DNA from 2 places in the Cocleimonas sp. KMM 6892 genome. Region 1 is predicted to be linked to the other one. Evidence: riboswitches for the same ligand, from Rfam matches in the RefSeq annotation. Region 1 holds a riboswitch; the other holds the start of a gene.
What was found. A riboswitch is a leader RNA that binds a small molecule or an ion and turns the genes downstream of it on or off. The one in region 1 is predicted to bind thiamine pyrophosphate.
Positions count from the first base shown of each region.

Region 2: it holds a riboswitch for thiamine pyrophosphate, as region 1 does, so the genes downstream of both, thiC (phosphomethylpyrimidine synthase ThiC) here and OO007_RS17935 (TonB-dependent receptor) in region 1, are expected to answer to the same signal.

Region 1 covers NZ_JAPFBV010000007.1:72,050-79,677, forward strand. Annotated here, with positions in the region: gene thiB (thiamine ABC transporter substrate binding subunit) at 1-705, shown strand, start outside; gene thiP (thiamine/thiamine pyrophosphate ABC transporter permease) at 735-2,312, shown strand; gene OO007_RS17930 (thiamine ABC transporter ATP-binding protein) at 2,312-3,049, shown strand; TPP riboswitch at 3,192-3,327, shown strand; gene OO007_RS17935 (TonB-dependent receptor) at 3,404-5,548, shown strand; gene OO007_RS17940 (YkoF family thiamine/hydroxymethylpyrimidine-binding protein) at 5,584-5,847, shown strand; gene pnuC (nicotinamide riboside transporter PnuC) at 5,875-6,513, shown strand; gene OO007_RS17950 (VC0807 family protein) at 6,763-7,470, shown strand; gene OO007_RS17955 (ion transporter) at 7,606-7,628, shown strand, end outside.
Region 2 covers NZ_JAPFBV010000006.1:69,931-77,558, reverse strand. Annotated here, with positions in the region: gene OO007_RS16090 (thiazole synthase) at 1-69, opposite strand, end outside; gene thiS (sulfur carrier protein ThiS) at 71-277, opposite strand; gene OO007_RS16080 (FAD-dependent oxidoreductase) at 274-1,398, opposite strand; gene thiC (phosphomethylpyrimidine synthase ThiC) at 1,441-3,333, opposite strand; TPP riboswitch at 3,403-3,541, opposite strand; gene OO007_RS16070 (hypothetical protein) at 3,749-4,258, shown strand; gene OO007_RS16065 (glucokinase) at 4,418-5,392, opposite strand; gene OO007_RS16060 (isoamylase early set domain-containing protein) at 5,611-5,922, opposite strand; gene OO007_RS16055 (glycogen/starch/alpha-glucan phosphorylase) at 5,978-7,628, opposite strand, start outside.

The DNA.
Region 1 (7,628 bases):
TTTGCCCCACACGAAATGGCGCTTGAAAATTCGACACTGCCTGAAAAATGGACAAATTCACATTTTATCCCTTACGACTTCGGCTACTTTGCTTTTGTTTATGACAAAGACAAGTTAAAGAATCCACCTACCAGTCTTAAAGCACTGATTGAAAACCCAGACTCACCGAAGATTTTGATTCAAGACCCAAGAACCAGCACCCCGGGTTTAGGCTTATTATTGTGGGTAAAAAAAGTCTACGGCGATAAAGCCGCAGAAGCATGGGAAAAACTAGCGCCGCGTATTGTGACTGTCAGTAAAGGATGGAGCGAAGCATACGGTTTATTCTTAAAAGACGAAGCACCATTGGTTTTAAGCTACACCACCTCACCTGCATATCACATGATTGCTGAAGAAAAGAACAACTTTGCCGCCGCTAAATTTTCAGAAGGTCATTACCAGCAAATTGAAGTAGCCGGAATGATCGCTGCGAGTAAAAACAAATTACTGGCAAAGAAGTTCCTGAGCTTTATTCAAGGCGAAACATTCCAGAAAATCATTCCAACAACGAATTGGATGTATCCCGCTGCACTGGCCAAATCTGAATTACCAGAAGCATTTAATACCCTTATTGATCCAGAACCAGCCCTTATTTTCTCAAGCGATGAGGTGAATAAAAACCGTAAAGCATGGGTTAGTGAATGGTTGAATGCTTTAGCTCAATAAATTATCCAGTTAGATAATCGATACAAACCATGAAAGCCGGAATCTTTGTTGCGCTGTTGGTCATTGCTTTTATCACGGTGCCTTTATTTAGTCTGTTTTTGGCTAGCGGCACGCTTTCCGGCGAGCAAACAGCGAGCTTGAGTGAGATATGGAACAGCAGCTATATTCGCCGAGTTTTATTTTTCAGCTTATGGCAAGCACTCCTCTCGACACTGCTAAGCATCGCTTTGGCGATCATCGTATCCCGAGCTTTTGCGCGTTATCCAAACTTCCCCTTACGCTCTTTCTTTCTTAGTTTATTTGGGCTGCCTTTAATCGTTCCAGCCGTTGTTGCAGTCATTGGAATCATTACAGTTTACGGAAAATCCGGCTGGCTACCTATTGGCTCAAACCTATATGGACTTTTGGGGATTTTACTGGCTCATGTGTTTTTCAATTTACCGCTCGCTGTACGTTTATTCTTGCCTGTCTGGAATCAAATTCCTGAACAGCATTGGCGTATCGCTTCACAATTAAAATTTAATAGCTTCCAGCAATGGAAACATATCGAATGGCCTGCGTTACGCGAGAGTTTACCCAGTGTTGCGCTATTAGTTTTCATGTTGTGCTTAACAAGTTTTGCCGTCGTGTTAACCCTCGGTGGTGGTCCTAAGAGCACCACCTTAGAAGTCGCCATTTACCAGTCTTTACGATTTGATTTTGATCCTGCCCAAGCTATTGTTTTAGCATTATTACAACTCGGGCTTTCGATTCTAGTAGCCACCATTGCTTCTCGTTTCAACAAAATACCGGATGTAGAACCCGACCTAAATATCAAAAATGCCAAGCACCAATCCGAAACTGGCAAGTTAGATAAAATACTACAAATCACGTTTATCGTATTCGCAATATTGTTTGTCAGTACCCCTCTTCTCGCTATTTTTATCGATGCAGCAAGAGGCCCAATCATCAGCGTACTCAGTGAAAGAAATCTGTGGAAGGCGACTGCATTCAGTTTATTAATTGGTTTGAGTGCAGCAACTATTTCACTGGTGCTATCCTGGTTTTTACTTAATGCTAGTGCTCGAGCAAGCTATCAAAATAAAAACAAACTTTCACAACGGTTATTGCTTTCTGGTTCTATTATTTTCGTGGTGCCACCATTAGTGATCGGTACGGGTCTGTTTATTCTATTGGCTGACTTTATCAATGTTTTTGATTGGGCGATTTTGATCGTCATTCTTCTTAATGGCTTACTCGGCATTCCCTTTATCATTCGCACGCTAGGGCCAGAAATCAGACAAAACACAATGAAATATCAACGACTTTGCGACAGCTTGAATTTAAAAGGCTGGCAGCGTTTCAAACATCTAGACTTTCCTCTTTTAAGAAAACCGCTGGGCTTATCTGCAGCACTTGTGACTGTTTTCACCATGGGGGATTTAGGTATTATTGCTTTATTTGGCAGCCCGGAAACAGCCACACTGCCGCTATTACTTTACCAGCGCCTTGGTGCTTACCAGATACCTCAAGCAGCAGTGACCGCCGCTTTTTTACTGATTATCAGCCTCATAACTTTCTGGCTTTTAGAAAAAATAATTAGCGGTAAAACGCAGAAGGACATGTAATGTTAACCGTAGACAATCTGAAATTCAGCTATCCAAAACACTCAGCCGATGACGATGAAAAAGGTGCGAATACTGCTGAGATGCAATTCAACCTTGATGTTCAGGGGGGAGAAATTCTAAGCATTATCGGCCCGAGTGGTTCTGGCAAGACGACCTTGCTCAATTTAATTGCTGGTTTTAATTCGCCAAGCTCGGGCAGCATTATTGTTGATGATGTGGATATCACCCCACTAAAAATTCACCAAAGACCTGTCACAACCGTTTTTCAGGACAACAATCTTTTCCCTCATCTTGATGTGTTCACCAATGTGGCTATTGGCATTCAGCCTTCATTGAAACTCAGTCAAGATGAAAAGCAGCATATTCATCATGCACTGGAAAATGTTGGCTTATCTGATTTCCATAAGCGCCGTCCAAAAGAGTTATCAGGTGGTCAGCGACAGCGTATTGCTTTAGCCAGAGCATTAGTCAGAAAGCAATCCGTTCTCCTGCTCGATGAGCCATTAGCGGCGCTGGGCCCAGCGATGAAAGACGAAATCATTGATTTACTCAAAGCGATGGTTGAAGAACAAAATATGGCCGCCCTACTTATTAGCCATCAACCCACAGATGCTTTTCGTGCCTCCAAGCGTACGGCATTTATCAATCAGGGAAAGATTCACCAAATCGGAAATACTGCGGATGTGCTAGGGGATTCGGCAGATAAGGTAATAAAACAATATCTAGGCGAGAGCTAAAAAAACGCATATCAAAAAAACGCCTATAAGTAGGGGGGTGGCTTTTGATGGATTTAACCCTGCGATTTTAGACTATATTGATGAATATATCGGCTTCCTGAGCTTTAATCTTGCACTTTCAAGGTTCTCTACTATACTAACCGCCATCGCCTGGGGGTGGTTGTTGTATTTATTATCATATAATTCAATAAATTCAACGTAACCTGAGATTCCGTGAGGAAGACCCTAAGAACCTGATCTGGATAATACCAGCGTAGGGATAGGTAATGTCTTTCTCGATCTAGCTTTGTCATTTAAAGCTATGAATCTACTAAGCATGTCTCCTATCCCCATTTTTATTTTTAGGAGTACAGCATGCCATTTCAAGTGCCATCACAAGCCAAACTGCCCGCACGTTTTTCTTTTGCATTAACGAGCATATCCGCATCAATTCTAGTTCTCGCACCGTTATTATCTGGCGTTAGCGCAAACGCCGCTGATGTTCTCGAAGAAGTGACCGTCACAGCGGATTTCCGCCCTACTACTTTAGAAGAAAGCACAGCGAGTATTTCAGTTGTTACTGAGGAAAAATTGACCAAACGTGGCGCTCAGCATATTGAAGACACCTTGAATGCTGCACCCAACGTCAATATGGCAAGTGGCGCATCTCGTTCTCGTTATTTCCAGATTCGTGGTATTGGTGAACGCAGCCAGTTTATTTCTCCGATCAACCCTTCTGTGGGTTTGTATATAGACGGTATGGACTTCAGCCGCAGTGGTGGTTCTGCAACGCTGTTTGATGTCGATCAAATAGAAGTAATTCGTGGCCCACAAGGCACTAAATACGGCGCAAATGCATTGGCTGGTATTATCAATATTCACTCTACCGAACCTACCAACGAACGCTCAGGAAAGATTGAAGCAACCTTAGGCAACTACGGTAAGCAAAGCCTTGGAATAGCTGCTGGCGGACCGTTGATTAAAGATAAGTTATTGGGGCGTTTTTCATTACACACCAACCAATCAGATGGCTTCATGGAAAATGATTTCCTCGATCGTGATGATACGGCTAACCGTGATGAATTTACCGGACGCGGACACCTTAAATGGCTGGCAAATGACGACCTAACCGTCGACCTAAAAGTATTACACCTTGATATCGATAACGGCTATGACGCATTCACATTTGATAATAGCCGCACCACATTGAGTGATGAGCCAGGAAAAGACACGCAAAAAACGGATGCTATCTCTTTAAAAGCATTGCTGGATATCAACTCTTCAGTGGCTCTTGAAGCCAGCGCAAGCTACTCAGATTCAGACCTTGGTTATAGCTATGATGAAGACTGGGGATATGTTGGACAGTTCTCTGAAGACCTTTATCCATATAGTTCTTTCGATGAATACCTACGTAACCGCAAAAATACCAGCCTAGAAGGACGCCTACTTTCTAATGAAGATGGACGTATATTCAATGATAAAACGGACTGGGTTGTAGGCTTATATCATGCCAAAAAAGAGGAAGGACTAACGCGTAAGTACACCTATTTAGAAAGCGATTTCCTAAGCCAGTATGATACTGAAAACACCGCGCTTTATGGTCAATTAGACACTGAAATCAATGACAAGCTTAAGCTCATCACTGGTTTGCGTGTAGAAAAATGGAAAGCCGATTACACCGATTCTAACGACAACAAAATCAATGTCGATGAAACATTGCATGGCGGCAAACTCGGTCTGGAATATGAACTCAACGACAACCATTTGGCCAGCACCAGTATCTCTCGTGGTTACAAAGCCGGCGGTGTAAATACCGATGGTACGTTGCCTGAGAATCTACTCGATTTTGATACAGAATACCTGTGGAATTTCGAAGTCGGGGTTAACTCATCTTACTTAGATGATGCCCTAACCACTCGCGTTACTGCTTTCTACGCTAAACGCAAAGACCAGCAGGTAAGAAGCTCTATTGTTGAACTTCGTGAAGATGGTAGTACCGACTTCACCGACTATATTGGTAATGCAGCAAAAGGCAGCAACTACGGTATCGAAGCAGAACTTGACTGGAAAGTGAACGACAAATGGCGCTTGAAGACATCACTAGGCCTGTTACAAGCCAAGTTTGATGAATACACAGACCCGCAAAGTACCGCAAACGGCTTGGATTTGGCAGGAAGAGATCAGGCGCACGCGCCTAACTACCAATATTCTCTGGGTGCTGAATACTCGATCACGCCAAAATTAACCGCTGGTGTAACACTTGAAGGCAAAGATGGCTTCTACTTCTCTGATCGTCACAACGCCAGAGCAAAAGCTTACAGCCTGATAAACGCTAACTTGAGTTATAAAAAAGGTGATTGGACAGCAACATTATGGGGTAGAAATCTAACCGATAAAGACTATGATGTGAGAGGTTTTGGTAGCTTTGGTAACAATCCAGGCAATGGTTACATTACTGAAACGTACACCCAAAAAGGCGAGCCACGCACTGTTGGATTAACCGTTTCATTAGACTTTTAAGCTAGACTTAACCTCATACTTGAAGAGAATACATTATGGAAATTTCAGTAGATATCAGCCTTTACCCGCTTAAAGAAGAATACGTTGAGCCTATTCTGGCGTTTATTAAAGGTCTAGAATCAAACCCGAAGATCACTGTAAAAAAGAATCAACTCAGCACTCAGATTTATGGTGAATACGACGCGGTGATGGCATTGATTACTGCAGAGATGAAGGACGTTTTTGCGGCGATGCCTCATTCGGCTATGGTAATGAAATTTGTTGGCACTAACCGTGCGGATGTAGAAGTTGATTGGTAATAGCGTTTCCTTGAAAAGAAGATCGCTATGACAACAGATGCAATCGTTGAAGCTTTCCTGGCCTTATCTGGCTGGGAAGTTTTTGCCACGACTCTCGGTATCGCCTATGTGATTTTGGCAGCGAAAGAGTCCATCTGGTGCTGGCCAACGGCATTTGTCAGTACACTGATTTATACAGTACTCTTTTGGGAAGGCCAACTTCCCATGCAGGCCATCCTTAATTTCTATTATATGGCGATGGCTATCTACGGCTTTATGCTGTGGACTAAACACAGTAATAATAACGATACTCTCAAAGTTAAAACATGGGGGTGGCAAAAACATATCGCGTATATTGTCATCGCCAGTGTCTTAAGTATTGGCATTGGTTACTATCTCGACCTCAGCAGCGGAACCCGACTCCCCTTTTTAGATTCTGCCGTGATGGTATTTTCTGTGATCAATACCTGGTTGATGGCGCAAAAAATTCTGGAAAATTGGCTGTACTGGATAATCATAGATGCCGCAGCTATTTATCTGTATTGGCAAACGGGCTTTTACGTCACGATTATAATGTTTGGTATTTATCTGATACTGGCGATTTATGGGTATAAAGAATGGCGAGATTCATTAAAAGAATCGTTGGATGAAACTGATTTAACAAACACTGAAAATCCTTATATGTAGTTCAAGTCATTAGATCAATCTTTAGGTCACCCCCCTACTTTAAGTGACTTTTCATTTTGCTGTTTAAAAAACGATTTTGGAATTTATGAAGAGCTAGGCACTTTTTCTAGTATTCGTTGAATAGTAGAAAATCAATAATCTCACTGTTATTTTCCGTATTTATACCCATAATAAATGGATGTACTATTAATCCTGTTCCTTATTTTTATATAATAAGACCAATAATCAATCTAATTTAAAGTAACCACTATGAGTAATACCCCCGAGCATAAGCCTCGCCCCTTAATTGATCTATTAGTTAGTATCATCTTACCCTCTGTAATTTTGATGAAATTCAGTGGCGATAACGATTTAGGTGCAGCTGGCGCACTCATCATTGCATTAGCCTTTCCACTTGGCTGGGGTATTTTCGAATTAGTAAAATACAGAAAATTTAACTTTATCGCTCTACTCGGTTTAGTCAGCGTGCTTCTTACCGGCGGCATTGGTTTATTAGAATTAGATAACAAATGGCTCGCGATTAAAGAAGCGGCTGTGCCCAGTGTGATTGGTATAGCTGTATTAGCGTCGACCTTTACGCGCTACCCATTAGTGAAAACGCTGTTGTTCAATCCTAAAATAATGAATGTGGAAAAAATTGAACAACACCTCGAAGAACGCAACAGCACGCCAGCTTTTGAAAACCGTTTGATGAAGGCTAACTATCTGTTTGCTGGAACGTTTGTCTTTTCTGCAATCATGAATTACGTTCTGGCTAAATGGATCGTCACCAGCCCTTCTGGCAGTACCGCTTTTAACGAAGAACTCGGACAACTGACTTTATACAGTTACCCGATGATTGCGATCCCATCGATGATTATGATGATGGCGATTTTATATTACCTATGGCGCACTATTAATGGTCTTACTGGGCTTGGTTTTGAAGAAATTCTCGCTACAGAAATCGTAGAGAAGTAACTCTTCTAATCGGTTTCGTCTTACTCTTTTGAGTTTAGTAGACCCGCACCCTCGAAACTTTTAGATTCTGGAACCTTATAGCGACATAAGGTTGTAAGGTTCCAATCCCACCTAAACATTTAGCTCGCTGCAGACATGTATCACTCTATTAAAAAATT
Region 2 (7,628 bases), on a different contig from region 1:
ACTTGATTGCTTATCAGAAAAAGCCTCTATAAGTGGGGGGGTGCCTTTGCAATTATTTAGTTGAGTCATGTTAGCCTCCACTGACAGGATTTAGGATATCGACCTTATCCAGATCATTTAAAAGTGTCTCTTCCCAGTGATCTCTAGAAACAAACACCTGATTAACCGCAACCCCTAACATACCGTCACTTTTATAACCTAACTTGATCAGTGCCTGGCTAATGGTGAGATTATTTTCAAAGGTTTCTGCTTTATTGTTTATGCTGACTTTTATCATAATATTTGACTTGCTAGATCGGATGGATTTACTGGGTTCATGGATAAAAATTGGGGAAAGCAAACATCCTCCTGCTCTCCAAATAATTGTGTTATAAGGTCGTTGATTAGTGCTGGGGCAAATAAATAACCGTGACGATATAAACCATTGATATGGACTAATCGTCCCTGCTGGAACACTTCAGGTAAATTATTATTAAATGTGGGGCGAAGCCCTGAAAGCATATCGATAATCTGTGCTTCGCCAAACCCCGGGTGCAAGCTATAAAGCGCTGACAACAATTCCAAACCTGACCTTATAGTAATCGGTCCATCATTATCATTTTCTAATTGTGTTGCGCCGATAATGTAGTGATTATCACCACGAGGAGCGATATACAAGGGGTATCGCGGATGCATCAGCCTAATGGCACGGGTAAAATTAACCTCAGGTGCATACACGCTAACCACTTCACCACGAACTGATCGAAGCTGTTTTAAATCTGCTCGCGCACCGTTGCCACGGCAGTCAAAAACGTAATCAAAAACACAATCGTTAAACCCATCGATGATTCCATAATTGGCAGATTCATCTAAGTTGATTTCTAATGACTCATGCCATTCAATCGCACTTGATTGGTCAAAATAATCATTTAATGCAGGGTAAAGTGTCTGGTTATTGATCACCCCTTCTTCAGGGAAAAATAGACCTTTACTAAAATTATGCGCTAATTCTGGCTCAAGCTTATGCAAGTGTTGTTGGTCTAATGCCTGCACATGTTTTTCGTCAATCATGGCGTTAGCCTTAACCTGAAACCGTTGCCAGCTAGCGTCGTCTTGAGTGTGCGAAACCACTAACGTTCCTTGCTGATTGAAACTCACTTTCTGATGGGTTGTACTCTCTAATTCAACTAACCATTTCGCCCATAACTCATAAGACCTAACGCCTAAATGTTGCGTAATGGCTTCGGTTGTAACTGCTTCTGTAAAAGGAGCAATCATTGCTGCGGCAACTAGACCTGTGCCTTTATGATGGCGATCATGTTGGTCGATCAGGGTAATTTCTATATCCTGATTACATTCATTTAGCCGCCATGCCAATACACGACCTGCTAAACCCGCACCAATAATTGCTATTTTCATCTAAACGTTTAAACCTTAGGAATAGAGTTTGATAATTTGGGATTAGCTATTAGCTTCATTAAAATCGGGCTTGTAAATTTCACTGCCCAATTTAACAAATTCAATCGACTTTTCCTGCATCCCTACTGCCGCAGCTTCCTGCTGTTTTGCATACTCACTGCCTGTTCCGTATTGATCACGTACCTCTTGTGTGATCTTCATCGAACAGAACTTGGGTCCACACATAGAGCAGAAATGTGCCACTTTAGCGGACTCTTTAGGCAGGGTTGCATCGTGATAAGCGCGTGCAGTATCAGGGTCTAAACCGATATTGAACTGATCTTCCCAGCGGAATTCGAAACGCGCTTTAGACATCGCATCATCACGCACTTGTGAGTTTGGATGCCCTTTAGCTAAATCAGCCGCATGAGCTGCAATCTTGTAGGTGATAATCCCGGTTTTAACATCATCTTTATTGGGCAGTCCTAAATGCTCTTTAGGCGTCACGTAACACAACATCGCTGTGCCGTACCAACCGATTTGAGCCGCACCGATACCCGATGTGATGTGATCGTAACCCGGCGCAATATCAGTCACTAAAGGACCTAAGGTGTAAAAAGGCGCTTCGTAACAGTGATGCAGTTGCTCATCCATATTCGCTTTGATTTTATCCATAGGTACATGACCTGGGCCTTCGATCATCACTTGAACATCATGTTTCCACGCCTTTTGGGTCAGTTCACCCAGCGTTTTTAACTCGCCAAACTGGGCTGCATCGTTTGCATCAGCGATAGAACCGGGGCGTAAACCATCACCCAGCGAAAACGTTACATCATAGGCTTTCATGATTTCACAGATGTCGTCAAAGTGTGTGTAAAGGAAGTTTTCTTTGTGATGCGCCAAACACCATTTAGCCATGATAGAACCACCACGAGAAACGATGCCAGTCACACGATTAGCCGTTAATGGAACGTATTCAAGCAACACACCTGCGTGAATTGTAAAGTAGCTGACGCCCTGCTCCGCTTGCTCGATAAGTGTGTCGCGGAATAATTCCCAAGTCAGGTCTTCTGCAATCCCTTTTACTTTTTCCAAAGCCTGGTAGATTGGCACTGTACCTATAGGAACGGGAGAATTACGGATGATCCATTCGCGCGTTTCGTGAATATTTTTACCGGTCGATAAATCCATCACGGTATCGCCACCCCAACGGGTAGACCACACCATCTTCTCAACTTCTTCATCGATCGATGAGCCTAATGCGGAGTTACCGATATTCGCGTTGATTTTCACCAAAAAATTACGACCAATAATCATTGGCTCTAATTCTGGGTGGTTGATATTCATCGGCATAACCGCACGCCCTTCTGCAATCTCTTTGCGCACGAATTCAGCCGTGATTTCTTTAGGCAATCCTTTTGCTGTCAATTCGGCAATTTGATCTTGCGGGATTGATGCACGCCCCAGATTTTCACGAATCGCAATGTACTCCATTTCCGGAGTAATGATGCCTTGACGAGCGTAATGCATCTGCGATACGTTTTTGCCTTCTGCGGCAATACGTGGTTTTGGCTTGTTTTCAAAAGGCTCGATATCAAGCTCATCGATCAAACGTTGATTGGTAAAATCTGAACTGAAGTTTTCTAATTGCACCGTATCGTTGCGCGCATCTATCCAGTCTTTGCGAAACTTTGGTAAGCCTTTATTAAGATCAATATCAATCGAAGGATCGGTATAGGGACCCGATGTATCGTAAACACGAACCGGCTCATTTTCCTCATATTCTGCAGTATCGCCTGAACCACGCAATAAGGTCGGGCTCAACTCGATATGACGCATAGCGACTTTAAAGGTATTTGCTTCGTTGCTTACATAGATTTTTTTAGAACCAGAGAGTGGTTCACGAGTGACACTAGTGACAATACTAGCGGGTATAGCTTTCGCAGATTTAAGCATTCTTCCTCCAACAGTTTAATTAAAAAATTACCTGTCGGATTAGAAATTCACTGCCAATTTGGTAGTTGAAAATACTATCTTCTTGTTTCCTACGACGGTATGAACCGTATCAGGTGCAACGGGTAAAAATCTCAGCTCATCCCTTCATTATATTTCCCGTAAAGACGGAAAAATAATCATAAAGGGGTGAACACCCCGACAAGTGATACGGACATTAACAGCTCATATAAACCTCTGTCAAACTAATTATTGGGACAAATAATCTCATTTAGTGAAAAATAAGTCGTTTTTCTTAGAATAATTCTTATTTCTTATTACTTATATGTTTGATTTTATTACAACTAAAAAGAGAGGCTATATTTTGAAAAAGCCGATAAGATGTGTGTAATTAATTGCTGGTTGCGAAAAAAAATTTATGAGTAATTCCAGAGATTCAGAGTCAAAGTCCACATTAAAAAAACACAGTGAAATTCCGCGAACACTGGGTTTTCTTATCGCATTCGTTGGTGTGTTTTTTCTTGTCGCTACCGTTTTCAGTTTAATAACTATTGTGGTTTTACAAGCCGCTTCTGGAGATACTGGCCCGCTTTCATCCAAAGACAAATACACTATAGCGCTCTCTATCACTTCCCTGCTTACTGCCTTAGGAGCGCTTTATATCGGGATTAAACTGATAAAAAAATTAGACAGTGGTCGCAAGCTGTTTAATATTTTTGGCCTTATCGTAATTGCTTTAGCCTGGGTCAAGTTCATGTACAAACAAAATGCGATAGAAAAAAGTTTTGCCAATATGCCGGCTGAGCTTGCGGCAAATGCCAAACAGATAGAACTCGGTGATACCTTGACTGTATTTATTCTGCCGGTAATTTTGATTGTGGTGGCGTTATTATTGAATTTACCAAGGTCTAAAGCATCGCTGAAGTAAGTGTTTGAAACATATATTTAAGCGCATAGTAAAAATGGCACCCCCCACCTTTGAGGCCTTTTTTTGGGGGGGTAATTAGCTAACGAGTGAATCGTTCAGGGGTTTGAGTTTGGATTTGGATTTGGATTTGGATTGGATTTTGAAGTAGAAGTAAGCGCATCAATCAAAAACCTGACTGATACCCACCAAGGCAGGATGTTCAGACTTGATGACAAAGACTGGAATATCTTTTAAGTAATCCTTAAAACGGCCTTTGGATTCAAAACGCTCTCTAAAGAGAGAATTGTCAAAATAGCTGCCAAGCTTCGGAATTATCCCTCCACCGATATAAATGCCCCCTTTGGCTCCCAATGTTAAGGCAAGATTTCCTGCCACTACACCGAGTAACGCGCAGAAGACTTCCAACGTTTCCTCGCACTGTTTATTCGTTTGATCAAGCGCATATTGGGAGATATCTTTCGGGGTTAAATCCGGTTTTGCATCTACTTGGTCAAGCTCACAGATAGCCAGATAGAGGCGTTGTAAGCCGCTACCGGAAATCAATCGTTCTGCAGATACATGCTGAAATTCCTTCCAACACGTTTCTAGTATCTGACACTCACGTTGAGTCGTTGGACTTAAGCTTACGTGCCCACCTTCTCCCGCTAATGGTAGCCATTCTTCACCCGAAAATATTAACCCCGCAACACCAAGACCCGTACCAGGACCTAGAATACCAATTGGCGCATCCTGTTTGATTTCGCCGCTGCCTATTTGATGGCAATCTTCACGCGCTAAATGTGGAATCGACAGAGCCAGTGCTTCAAAATCATTCTTGAAGACTAAAGAATCGAGGGATAAGTCTTGCCGTGTTTGTTCAATCGAAAAGTCCCAATCGTGGTTTGTCATTTTAATACGATCACCATCAATAGGATTAGCAATGGCAATCGCTGCTTCGAGTACTTGAGGGTTGTTAACCTGCTGTAAATAATCCTTATAAGCTGATGCGAAATCAGGATAATCACCGACTGCCAACACCTTTTCATTTTGAATAAACTTATTACTGGTTAGCAATGCAAAACGTGCATTGGTGCCACCGATATCGGCAATCACTCGCTTATTTGCGGGGAGCTTAGACTTTGCTTTTGCATTCATATTTCAAGATCCATAGCTTTACTCTTTACAACTAAAACAACTAAAACAACTAAAACAACTAAAACAATTAACAACTAACAACTAACAACAAATGACACCCCCCTACTTTGGGGCTGTTTTTTTTATTGGGAAGTGTCGACAGGGTATTCTTCGGTAAAACTCTACCGACATTTCCGTCACATTAATTCTAAAAATTTGCTCAGCGTTTACTTACTGCTTTAACAAAGCTGAACAACAGAATTTTCACCATCAATGCCATTAGGAATATATTTATCAGCTTCCCAATCATTTTCCCAAACACCTTGATCGTTTAGATAACGAAATTGATACTCAGGCTTAGCTACATCCAGTTCTACAGTTTGTGTGAAATCACCACTTTTAAGGCGCTTCATCGGTGTTGCTTTGTTATCCCATTGGTTAAACTCACCAACGAGATACATCTTTTCAGCAGAATTAGCTGCATCTTTTCCAACACGAAATGTCACTTTACACACTGGCCGTGACTTCAGAAATTGTTTTTTGATACTCACAATTAACTCCATTTAATTAGATTAAAAAATAAACACTAACTAATGACAATATTAGCTACTTGATTTCAAGAGCGTCTAATTTCCAGATATCTCTATTGTAATCCTGCATGGTTCTATCGGTTGAGAAGAATCCACTGCAAGCGGTATTCATTACACTCATGCGTCCCCATTTTTCCTGATCCTGCCACGTTTTAGCGACTTCATTTTGCGCATCTATATAGCTTCTAAAATCAGCGAACGTCACCCATGGGTCATTACGATTATATAAACTCTGGATAATACTGTCGAAAATTCCTGGCTCATTGGCATTGAAATGCGCAGACTGAAGTAATTCCATCACTGCCTTCAAATCCTGATCCTGGTTGATATAGTGCATAGGATCATAATTGCCTTGCAAGTCTTGTACTTCATTGGCTTTTAGACCAAACAAGAAGAAGTTTTCCTCGCCCACCTCATTAATTATTTCGATATTAGCGCCATCATAAGTGCCTATGGTCAATGCGCCATTCATCATGAATTTCATATTGCCAGTACCAGAAGCTTCTTTACCGGCGGTAGATATTTGCTCCGACAAGTCAGCAGCAGGTGCAATGACTTCCATGGCGGTGACACCATAATTCGGGAAGAAAACCAGCTTTAACTTATCACCCACATCAGGGTCAGAGTTGATCACTTCAGCAATGTTATTGGTAAGCTTGATAATATCCTTAGCCAGGATATATCCCGGTGCAGCTTTGCCACCAATGAGTACACAGCGATTTGCCCAGTTTTCGGTATTGCCCTGCTTTATTTGAATATACAGATGAATCACATGCAGTAAATTCAATAGTTGTCGTTTGTATTCATGGATACGTTTCACCTGAATATCAAACAATGAATCGGTATTAAATTTTACGCCGCAGAGCTGTTCGACTAAATCTGCCAGGCGTTGCTTATTGGATTGTTTTACCTGTTTAAATGCTTTGGCAAACGTTTTCTGTTTGGCTGCTGAAAGCTTTTTAATCTCGCTAATGTGCGAGAGATCGGTAATCCAGTCTTCGCCAATGTGGCTAGAAATTAATTCTGTCATTTCAGGGTTCGCGTGTGCTATCCAGCGTCTAGGCGTTACACCATTGGTTTTATTGGTAAATTTATCAGGCCATAATTCGTAAAAATCATGGAACAAACCTTCGCACAATAACTGTGAATGCAGTGCTGCAACACCATTTACCGAGAAACTTCCGACAATAGCTAGGTTAGCCATACGAACCTGTTTGTAGGGACCTTCTTCTATGATCGACATTCTTGCATGGCGTTCGGTATTACCCGGCCATTTCTGTTGCACAACGCGCATGAAGCGCGCATTGATTTCATAAATAATTTCCAATAATCGCGGCAACAGACTTTCAAACAAATGTACTGGCCACTTTTCAAGCGCTTCTGGCAATAACGTATGATTGGTATACGCCATGGTTTTAGTGGTGATGCTCCATGCGTCATCCCAGTTTAAGCACTTCTTATCCATTAGTATGCGCATCATTTCTGCCACTGAAATGGTTGGGTGTGTGTCATTCATCTGAAACACATTTTGTGCGACAAAATTTTCATAATTATTGCCGTGAATTGTCTCCCATTGACGGAAAACATCTTGAAGACTGGCTGAAGCCAGGAAGTATTGCTGTTTTAAGCGCAATTCTTTACCGTTTTCACTGGAATCATTCGGGTAT